DNA from 2 places in the Mycobacterium sp. NGS66 genome. Region 2 is predicted to be linked to the other one. Evidence: riboswitches for the same ligand, from Rfam matches in the RefSeq annotation. Region 2 holds a riboswitch; the other holds the start of a gene.
What was found. Region 2 has a riboswitch for magnesium ahead of AC5Y2L_RS21070 (NRAMP family divalent metal transporter). Riboswitches for the same ligand answer to the same signal wherever they lie in the genome.
Positions count from the first base shown of each region.

Region 1: another riboswitch for magnesium. It lies ahead of AC5Y2L_RS25020 (PE family protein); the one in region 2 lies ahead of AC5Y2L_RS21070 (NRAMP family divalent metal transporter).

Region 1 is NZ_JCALCG010000017.1:68,274-73,598, reverse strand. It holds gene AC5Y2L_RS25025 (PPE family protein) at 1-1,107, opposite strand, end outside; gene AC5Y2L_RS25020 (PE family protein) at 1,121-1,420, opposite strand; M-box (ykoK) riboswitch at 1,711-1,881, opposite strand; partial or broken gene AC5Y2L_RS25015 (copper-transporting ATPase) at 2,211-2,485, shown strand; partial or broken gene AC5Y2L_RS25010 (IS21 family transposase) at 2,912-3,221, shown strand; gene nicT (Nickel transporter NicT) at 3,742-4,884, shown strand; gene AC5Y2L_RS25000 (hypothetical protein) at 5,118-5,325, shown strand, end outside.
Region 2 is NZ_JCALCG010000012.1:188,656-193,980, reverse strand. It holds gene AC5Y2L_RS21070 (NRAMP family divalent metal transporter) at 22-1,812, opposite strand; M-box (ykoK) riboswitch at 2,254-2,424, opposite strand; M-box (ykoK) riboswitch at 2,839-3,010, shown strand; gene AC5Y2L_RS21065 (PE family protein) at 3,299-3,598, shown strand; gene AC5Y2L_RS21060 (PPE family protein) at 3,614-4,825, shown strand; gene AC5Y2L_RS21055 (PPE family protein) at 4,923-5,325, shown strand, end outside.

The DNA of each region.
Region 1 (5,325 bases), on a different contig from region 2:
CGCGGCGAGCGGGGAGTTCCCCAACGCCGAGCCGAGGGGGCTTAGCGGGGGCGCGGCGGCAGTCCAGCTCGGCGGCACCGACAACGGACCAATCGAGGCCGCGTTTCCGAGCCCGGCCGATACTCCGCTGCCCAGACCACCCAGGCCGCCCAAACCGCCCAGGCCGGCGGTGGGGCCGGCCAGCGCAGCACCAAGCCCTTCGGTCGCCGCTCCCAACGCCTCCGCAGGTTCAGTCGCGTGGCCCATCAGCCCCGTGAATGCACCTAACGTGTTACTGGGCATGTAGAAGCCCGACGAGAAGATGGTGTTCCAGATATTCGCGTTGGGCCCCCATTGATTCCAGAAGCTGTCCAGCGCAGAATTTCCCGACCCTTGCCCAGTCAGGAGGCCAGCGATTTCGCCGAGCCCGGACGTCGAGGCCGATGAGGACGACATTGGTGATGCCATCCCCTGCAGCGTGGTGGGCATGGTGGTGACCAATTGGGACAGCGTCGCCTGTGTGCTCGTCGTGCCCGCCGATGTTCCGGCGGCTTGGGTCACCACGGCAGCCTGGTTGGCCAGAGCGCTCGGGTTGGTGTTTTGCTGCGGCGCACCAAAAGGCGTCAGCTTGGATGCGGCCGCCGACGATCCGGCGTAGCCGTACATTGCCGCCGCGTCCTGGGCCCACATCTGGCCGTAATGAGCTTCGGTGGCCATGATCGCCGGGGTGTTCTGCCCCAAAACGTTGGTCGCCACCAGCGCTGCCAGCTGCGCGCGGTTGGCCGCGATCACCGGCGGCGGTACCGTCATCGCAAATGCGGTTTCATAGGCCGCTGCGGCGGCCGTGGCCTGGCTCGCGGTCTGCTCAGCCTGGGCGGCGGTGGTGTTCATCCATGCGACATAGGGTGCCGCGGCGGCCGCCATCGAGGCCGATGCCGGACCGCGCCAGCCTGCGCTGGTCAGCCCCGAGATCACCGATTCGTAGGTTGTCGCCTGCGAACGCAACTCAGCGGCGAGCCCATTCCAGGCCGATCCGGCAGCCAACATCGATGTCGCTCCTGGACCGGAATACATTCTGGCGGAGTTGATTTCCGGTGGTAACGCGCCGAAGTCAAATATCGTGGTCATCGCAGTACCCCCTTTAGAGAGTCGCAGTAGCGTTGGCTGCCTCGGTGGCAAGATACGAAGCGGCACTGGCAGCTAAGATGCGCACGAACATGTCGTGAACCGCCAGGGCTTGGGCACTTACCGCCTGATACATCGCCGCGTGCGAGCCGAATTGCGTTGCAGTCAACGCAGATACCTCGTCAGCAGCGGCGGGTACCACTGCTGTCGTCGGCAGCGCGGCGGCCGCGTTCTGGGCGGCTAGCGCCGAACCGATACCTTGCAAGTGGTTGGCCGCCGCCGACAGCATTTCCGGCTGTGTGGTCACAAAAGACATCGGACTTCTCCTTAAGGAAGGCAGACTGAAGCTGCGGCTGTGGCGGTGTCACAGCACGCGAGGACCACGCACACCGACGAAACGATGGCGTGCGTGTGTTAACCGAAGCGGCGCAAGCCGATTCAGATGATGGAAACGGTGCCGGGGCCGGATCCGAACGACATGGTCATTGGACTCGGATAGGGACTATCACCGCGACTCATCTCGCTCTCACCTCCTCACGGCCAGGACACACGGGGGTGCCGCCATAGTGCACAACGGGATGAGGTCACCCGGCGAATCAGCCAGGCGCGGCACCCCTCTCGTCAGAGCTTTGGCACTGCACGGCGTATCCGGTTGAGCCGGAAGCCACTTGGGCTCAACCCTTAAGCCGGGAAGAGCTGTCCTGACCGGGGGCGTCTTTCGACGTTCGAGGTCAGTGGCCTATATCCGTGCAGACGCCTCACCTAGCGAGGTGCATGCACGGCAATGCTCACACCAAAACCGGCGCCCGTCAACCCCCTTCACCACGTGAACCCCTGTCAATCCCCTGTGGGTCGGAGTTCGGCGACCCGAATCCGTGATGCAGGATGACCGTGAAATCAGAGTGCGGTTGTGTTTCAGCATGAATATTGTTCTCGGGATTCGGCATTCAGGGCTGTACCTTGACTTGCGTCTTTTGATTTATTGAGCAGCCTTCGTGGCCAAACCGGTAGTTTCCGCTTTTGCCTGAAGCAAGTGAGGTGAGGCAGATGGTCGATAAACCCGAGCCCGGGGGCACCCAGGCATCCCACCGAAGGATCGGCCAACGGACAATCTGCAGCGCCTGATCCACGTGCCTGATCTGGGCGCACATGCGGTCAAAGTTATTCCGCAGAACTACGGATGTCGACCGCCGTCAACAACGTTCGCTAATGGTAGGTGCTGGGGGTGTCCTTTTCACCGGTGCTTGCCGCGATCCTGCACAACGCGCCGTCGGCGGCAGTGGCCACCAACAGCTCCCGGCTGATCCGATACCGCCTCATCAACGGTCAATCACGATCGCCCAACGGGCAGTCGGCGACTGAGCCATCCCTCCTCGATTAGAAAGCAACGCTGCCCTCGGGCAGTCAGTGACGGGCAGTTCCACCACCTAGGCATCGGTCACAACAATCAGACCCGGCCGTCGTGGTTATTGCCGCAGCAGGCGACGGTCGGCATTGAAAAGTGGGGCATGCGCTCATGAGCACAGATACGCACGCGGCGACCGCGAACATCTGGGATCGCTGACTAACAAACTAATGCGGCGCCGGCAGCGGCGCCGGCGGGGAAGCTGGCCCACGACAACAAGTATTCAAGCCGCGTTGGGCCGTGCGCGTCTTCACAGTGCTCCCCCGGTGGCACCCTTACCAAGCCCGATTCACGGGCCTCAAGCTTGTCGACGGCACGTGAAACTGATCACCGCGTGGCATCCAAATTTTGACCCCATGTCTGGTGATCCTGGCTCTAGTCGAGTCAGGAAGGACGAAATAGATGCTGGCCGAGGAGGATTGGGCTGAGATCGTCGTTTGCAACCGGTCCGAGGGGTTGCCGATCAAGGCGATCGCGCGGGTGACGGGTATTTCGCGCAATACCGGGTGGGCAGCGCTGGCCTCGGACAAACCCCCGAAGTATCAGCGGCCGCCGAAAGGTGGGATCCGGACGCAGTTGAGCTGCAGATCCGACAATCGCTGTGGTTGTATCCGACGATGCCGGCGACGGTGATCGCCGAGCGGATCGGTTGGACGCGGTCGATGCGACACTGCCGGGCCGGGTGGCCGAGTTGCGGCCTGAGTCCCTTCCGGACACGGGCGCGAGGGAATATCCGGCGTCGTCGAGCATTAATTCACCCGTGTGGAAGAAACTCACCGCCTCTTCAGTGACAACGAAGTTCTGATACGAGTCTGGGTCCCACCCGATGCCCGGGGATAACTGGAAATTCCTAGGGAGTTGTCGCCTCGCCAGCTCCGTCGCGACCGCCGGGCAGATCGGGTCCATCGGGTTAGCGCCGGGCCCGAATAAGGTTTCGAACGCCACGGGCCGATTCTGGTCGAAGTCGAAGGTAAAGGAGTCGTACGTGCCTACCTGTACCGCAGGCTTCGTCCACTTAGCAGCAGCGCCACGCGCTCATCGCGCTCACCAGTCGTCCAGCCGTTTGGCCTGACGTGGCTCAGCGCCGCGCTGATGATCGCGGAACCCGCCATTAACTTTTGCGAATTCATTGCAACCACGCTTAGCCCGATCTAGCGTCATCATCTTGTGTGTGTGAACGACCCATACCAGTGCGCAGACGTGCAGCACGACTCGGCGAAGCAAGGACGCCCATGACCAACGCCGTTGCCTCGGATGTGTCCGGTTGGGGATTCGCCCGGTTCCGCGCCAGTCTGTCCCGCCGGGACGGGCTGACATTGGCCGGGATGGCCGGCTTCATCCTGATGCTCAATGTCGTCGGTTGGTGTGTGCTGGCGCTACTGGTAGCGCCAAAGAATTATGACCTGGGGCCATCGGGAGTGTTCGGCGTCGGCTTGGGTGTCACCGCGTTCCTGCTCGGGGCTCGGCACGCTTTCGACGCCGACCACATCGCCGCGGTCGACAACACCACCCGCAAGCTGGTTGGCGAGAACCGCCCGGCGATGTCGGTGGGTTTCTGGTTCTCGTTGGGCCACTCGACGGTCGTGTTCACCATTTCGCTGCTGCTGGCCTTGGGAATCCGCGCGCTCGCCGGGCAGATCGGATCCAAGGACAGCAGGTCGGCGTTGCAGGAAAACCTGGGTGTGGTCGGCACCGTCGTTTCCGGGACATTCCTGATGCTGATCGGGCTGATCAACCTGGCGGCGCTGGTCGGTATCACCAAATTATTTCGCCAGATGCGCGGCGGCGAGCTCGACGAGGTGGAGATGGAACGCCAGCTCAACGCCCGCGGTTTCATGGCCCGTGTCCTTGGGCCGATTATGCGCGCGGTCGCCAAGCCGTGGCACATGTACCCGGTCGGGCTGCTGTTCGGGCTCGGATTCGACACCGCCAGCCAGGTGGCGCTGTTGGTACTGGCCTCCGGCTCGGCGGCGTTCGCGCTGCCCTGGTATGCGATCCTTGTTCTGCCGATCCTGTTTGCCGCCGGGATGTGTTTATTCGACACCGCCGACGGGGTGTTCATGTCCCGCGCCTACGGCTGGGCCTTCCTCAAACCGGTTCGCAAGGTGTTCTACAATCTCACGATCACCGCGCTGTCGGTGGCGGTCGCCCTGATCATAGGACTGGTCGAGCTGCTCGGGCTGCTCGCCGAGAAGGCTGGTATCGATTCCGGGCCGCTGGGGTGGGTCGCGTCCCTCGACCTCGGCGTCGTCGGCTACACCGTCGTGAGCTTGTTCGTCTTTACCTGGCTCATCGCACTGGCGATCTGGCGCTTCGGGCGTATCGAGGACAAATGGACCGCCGGCATGCAACGCGCCATCGGCAACGCAGACTAATCACGGCAGCGCCTGACCGGCACGTTTGAGGTATCCATCAGGTAACACCAGTAGATGGCTGAGTCTAGCCAACGACCTCAGTGGCTGACGTCGGCGCCAGAGCACGCGACCCCCTGGCGGCATGGTGAGAATCGACCCCCTGGAGTGGTGGTTGGTGTGTTCAGTCCGGACACATAGCTGATGGACCGCTCCAAAGACATCCCTGGCACTCTCCGAAAGTGAGAGTGCTGATCGTGAACGAACCCTGGTTGGAAATTCTGCTGACCTCGATGCGCGACCAGATCACGGTCGCCGCGACGTGCCGTCGCCACGGCATCTCGCGGCAAAGCTTCTACGTCTACCAACGTCGCTTCTACGTCGTCGTGGTCCTCGCTAAAGAGGGTTGGATGCGGGCGCCGTCGGCGCGGAGCTTGACGGTGGCCAGGAACGCCTGCTCGGCAT
Region 2 (5,325 bases):
CACCACGCCAGCGGGCTTCGCTTATACTGCCTGAACGATTTTGACCACAACCAACACGCAGGCCAGCACCAAGTAGGTGCGCAGGGTCAGCAAACCAGCCCGACGCACGGGCGACATGACGGGGCGATCCAGCGTCGCCAAGGAGGGCATGGTCCAGTTTGCCCGCACCTCGTCGCGCAGGGCCCGACGTTCGGCGCGGGTCAACTTCGGCAGCTCGTCGATGCTCACCCGCTCGAAACCCGCTGCGCTGAGAACCTTTTCCATCGATTCTGCGCTGCGCCGATCGGCGAACCAGCCGACCGCGAAGACGATGGCGGCGCCGACAATTCCCAACACCGCCCCGATAGCGAGGCCACTGATCAACGTCGCAGTGGATAGCTTGGGGAAGAACGTCACCGCGGTCAGCATCAGCGACAGCACGACGAGCGACCATACGATCAGCCACGCCAAGGCATTCTGGCGGAAGGTGTTCACCCACGGACCGAGCACCGGGCGGTCGTTGCACAGCAGAACCAAAAACACCGTCGCCGACGGGAGCAGCACCCCGGCCAGGGCCTGGACACCTTGGGTGATCAGGCCCAGGACGTGATCGGGGCTGAACGCGACCGCAGACGATACCGCAAGAAGGGCGGCATAGCTGCCGTAGAACAGCGGGGCCTCGGTGATCTTCCAGTGCAGCGAGTGCGGCTTGCCGAAGGCATCACCGAGGGCGTACGTGGTGGCCAGTCCCACGACATTTGCTCCGATCAGCGACGCGTCCAACAGAATGATCGCGAACAGCACGCCGACCGTGTGGCCGACGTGACTGGACAGCGCAGACGCGACCGCGCCGGCGTCAATGAAGCTACCGGCGGCGGTCGAACCGCCGAGGCCGAACGCCGTCGCCGCCATCAGCGCGATCGCTCCACCGATGACCGCGACGATGCCGATACCCAGATCGGCTCGGCCATAGCGCATCCAGCGCGGCGTGATTCGCTTGTCAACGACGTTCGACTGCTGAAAGAACAACTGCCATGGCGCCACCGTGGTACCGACAATCGCCATGATGACCATCAGCACGACCGAGTCTGGTTCCCCGGGCAGTGAGGGCAGTAGGCCACGCATGCTTGGGCCGAGCGCAGGGTGCACGGACAGCACGAGCGGGATGATCGCGACGTTCACCGCGATCAGCACGAATGTCACCTGTTCCCAGCGGCGGAACGAGCCACCGGCTACGACCGCGAATAACAGCACCGCGGCGGCCGGTATCGCGATGATTTTCGGGCAGCCCAAGAACCCGAGTGCCAGTGATACTCCGATGAATTCGGTGACAATCGTCAACGCGTTGAGGATCACCAGGTCACCGATGCTGAAGGCGCCCCAGAACTTGCCGAATCGCTGAAAAATCAGCCGCGCGTGCCCAACCCTGGTGACCGCCCCCAAGCGGAGCACCATCTCCTGGTTCACGTACAGCACCGGGATCAGCAGTACCAGTGTCCATAACAGGTTCATGCCGTAGTTCTGGCCGGCCTGGGCGTAGGTGGCAACACCGCCGGCGTCGTTGTCGCCGATCATCACGATCAGCCCGGGACCGGTGATGACCATCAGCAATCGCAATCGCTGCCAACGACTGTGGCCGGCCTGCCTGACGTCTCGACCGATACGGCCAAAGGCGCCGATGATGTCCCCGACATGCGCCGAATCCAGCGCCGCCGAACCGGAAGTGCCGGGTGATACCGCCGGTGCCGCAAGGGTCAGGGCTTGGGATGCAGGGCGCTTCGTGGTCGCAGACGCGCCGACACCACCGAGTGCCTCGGTCGAAATGGAAGCCATGAATGTCTCGCTATCGCAAAGAGTCGTGCTGGGAACGATGGGTGAAAGTCAGTCAGTAAGGGTTGGCCGCTCGGCTTGACCGCGACCCGCTAAGCCTCGCAGCGCTGAAGCCTCGCAGCACTGAAGCCTCGCAGCAATGAAACACAGTGTGGCACAACAGAAGCCATGATCTGCTCCAACGGGGGAGCCCGATCGGCTCGTCTTACTCGACGCGACACCCGCATCGGAGCGCGCGGCAACCCCACGCGTTAAGCGCGGTAGTTCGACGGGCGCTCGAGAAGTTCAGGCGGCCGGAGCCAGGCCGGAACCGGATCGGGACAAGACGGATCTGGGATACGGACTATCGCCGGGACTCATTTCGCCCTCACCTCCTCACGGCCATGGCACACGCGGTGCCTACCAACTGCCCGGGAGAGATGCGCATCCAGGCGAATCCCGAACGCGGCACCTCTCTCGTCGGAGCTTCGGCACCACACGGCGTATCCGGTTGAGCCGGAAGCCACTTGGGCTCAACCCTTAAGCCGGGAAGAGCTGTCCTGACCCTGGGCGTCTCTCGACGTTGGAGGTCAGTGGCCTGTATCCGTGTAGACGCCTCACCTACCGAGGTGCATACGAGCACTATCTTGCACCCCGACCCACCACTCGTCAATTCCGATTATCCGACCGGTCCGCGGGCGACCGGTCTGGTCACGAAAAGATCAGGGGCGCAATGCAACTGAGGGAGTTTGCGATGCGAACGCGGTCGCGAACCCGATAGCTGGTGCCGGAGCCCGCGGCGGCCGGCTGGGGTTGAGCACAGTGATGACTGCCGGGTGGGTCGTCGACTGTGGGATGGCCGGTGAGGCAGAGTTCGAGGAGCCGAACATTGTTGTCGGGCCATCCGACATATCGTGCCGATCAACGCTTTCCGTCGTCGCCGGTATCCCGCAGTCAGCCACCGGACGCGTTGGCCGAGCGTAGCGCGGCAAATGCATGGCGATCGACTGGGTTGACTCACGGCACTGCGGGTGCAAGCATAGACTCTCGTACGCACCTCGCTAGGTGAGGCGTCTACGTGGATACAGGCCACTGACCTCGAACGTCGAAAGACGCCCAGGGTCAGGACAGCTCTTCCCGGCTTAAGGGTTGAGCCCAAGTGGCTTCCGGCTTCGGCCCGATACGCCGCGTAGTGCCGAAGCTCTGACGAGAGGGGTGCCGTGCCTGAGATTTCTGCTCAGGCACTTCTCCCCGCGTGCAGCACCGGCGCCCCCGTGCGCCCTGGCCGCGAGGAGGTGAGAGCGAAATGAGTCCCGACGATAGTCCGTATTCCAGATCGATGACCATTTCGTGGCGATCCGACCCCGGCCCTAGTTCCGCGGTCCGTTAACACCCCGAAGTCCTTCCGCACGTGATCAATTCGCACGTGCGTTGATGGGGTGCGCGGAAAGCAGCGACCAGGGTGGCCCAAAAGGCCTGCGTCACACCGCTTTCCGTGAGGAGAAGTCCGATGTCATATGTGGTGACGCATCCAGAAGCGCTGGCTGCGGCGACAATTCAGCTGAATGCAGTCGGATCCGGGCTGGCGTCACAGAATGTGGCCGCGGCGGCGATGACCACCGCCCTGCCCCCCGCAGCCGCCGACGAAGTATCGGCTTTGACCGCAATGCAATTCAGCGCGCACGGCGCCATGTATCAGGCGGTGAGCGCCCAGGCGACGGCAATCCACGAGATGTTCACGTCCATGTTAGGCGCCAGCGCCACATCCTATGCGGCCACTGAAGCCGCCAATGCCATCGCAGCCAGCTGAAGGGGAAGGCGAAAGATGACCGCAGTACTGGACTTCGCCATGCTCCCGCCGGAAATCAATTCGGCTCGGATGTATTCCGGGGCGGGTGCGGCCCCGATGGTGAGCGCTGCATCGGCCTGGAAGGCGCTGGCTGCTGAATTGCGCTCGGCCGCATTGTCGTACGGCTCGGTGCTTTCGGCGCTGACGGACGAAGAATGGCAGGGCCCGGCATCGGCATCGATGGCCGCAGCGGCCATGCCCTATGTGACGTGGATGAACACCACCGCCGTACAGGCCGAGGAGACCGCCACCCGGGCAGAGGCCGCAGCAGCGGCCTACGAAGCCGCATTCGCCGGCACGGTGCCTCCGCCTCAGATAGCGGCAAACCGCGCCCAGCTGGCACAGCTGGTCTCCACCAACGTCATCGGCCAAAACACTCCTGCGATCGCAGCCACGGAAGCGCAGTACTCCGAAATGTGGTCGCAGGATGCCGCCGCCATGTACGGATACGCGGGCTCGTCGGCTGTGGCGACCCGGCTGACCCAATTCACCCCTCCGCAGCAGACCACTAATCCCGGCGGGCCGGCCCTTCAGTCCGCCGCCGTCACCCAAGCGACCGCCACCTCAGCCGGTACCGGACAAAACACACTGTCCCAGTTGATCTCTGCCACGCCGAAGACACTGCAGAGCATGGCGGCGCCGTCGACGACGGGGACCTCCGGGGCGACGGGGATTTTGAGTGACTTGACCGGGTCCGGGTCGGGGTTGGATTCGTCGTGGCTCTGGGACAACTTCGGGCCCAACGCAAACATCTGGAACACCATCTTTTCGTCCGGGTTCTACATGCCCAGCAACACCATCGGGCCATTTCTGAGCCTGCTCGGCAGCCAAGCGGCCGGCGCCGCGGCCGGCGAAGCCGTGGGAGAGGCGGCCACGTCGCTTGGTGAAGCTGTCGCCGGTCCCGGCGGCCTGGCCGGTCTTGGCGGCTTGGGCGGCGCCGTATCGGCGGACCTGGGCCGAGCGGCCATGGTGGGCCCGTTGTCGGTCCCGCCGAGCTGGGCGGGGGCGGCCCCAGCAGGTCCGCTGTCGTCCGCGCTGGGTGCTACGCCGATGATGGCCCCGCCACCGGCGATGGCAGCGGGCATGCCCGCAGTGCCGTTTGGCATGGGCGCGCAAGGAATGGGCCGCAGCGTACCGCAATACGGCTTCAAGCCCACGTTCGTGGCGCGGCCACCCGCTGCTGGATAGCGCGTCTCACGCACTTCACCAGCTACCAACCACGAATCTCAAGCACGAGCGCCGACACGGCCACTGAGGCCCCTGGCTGAACGGGAGGAGGCTAGCGATGACTGCACTGTTGGATTTCGCCATGCTTCCCCCGGAGGTCAACTCGGCTCGGATGTATTCCGGAGCGGGGCCGGGCCCGCTACTGGCCGCGGCGTCGGCGTGGAATGGGTTGGCAGCGGAATTGCTTTCTACCGCAACGAGTTACAGCTCAATCCTGGCGGAGCTGACCGGCCAAGCATGGCTGGGCCCGGCTTCGACGGCGATGGCGGCCGCCGCCGCGCCCTACGTGGCATGGATGAGCACCACCGCGGCGCAGGCGGAGCAAACCGCCGGGCAGGCCGAGGCCGCCGTCGCGGCATATGAAGCAGCGTTTGCGGCCACGGTGCCCCCACCGGTCGTCGCGGCCAACCGCGCCCAGCTGATGGTGTTGATTGCGACCAACTTCTTCGGTCAAAACACCC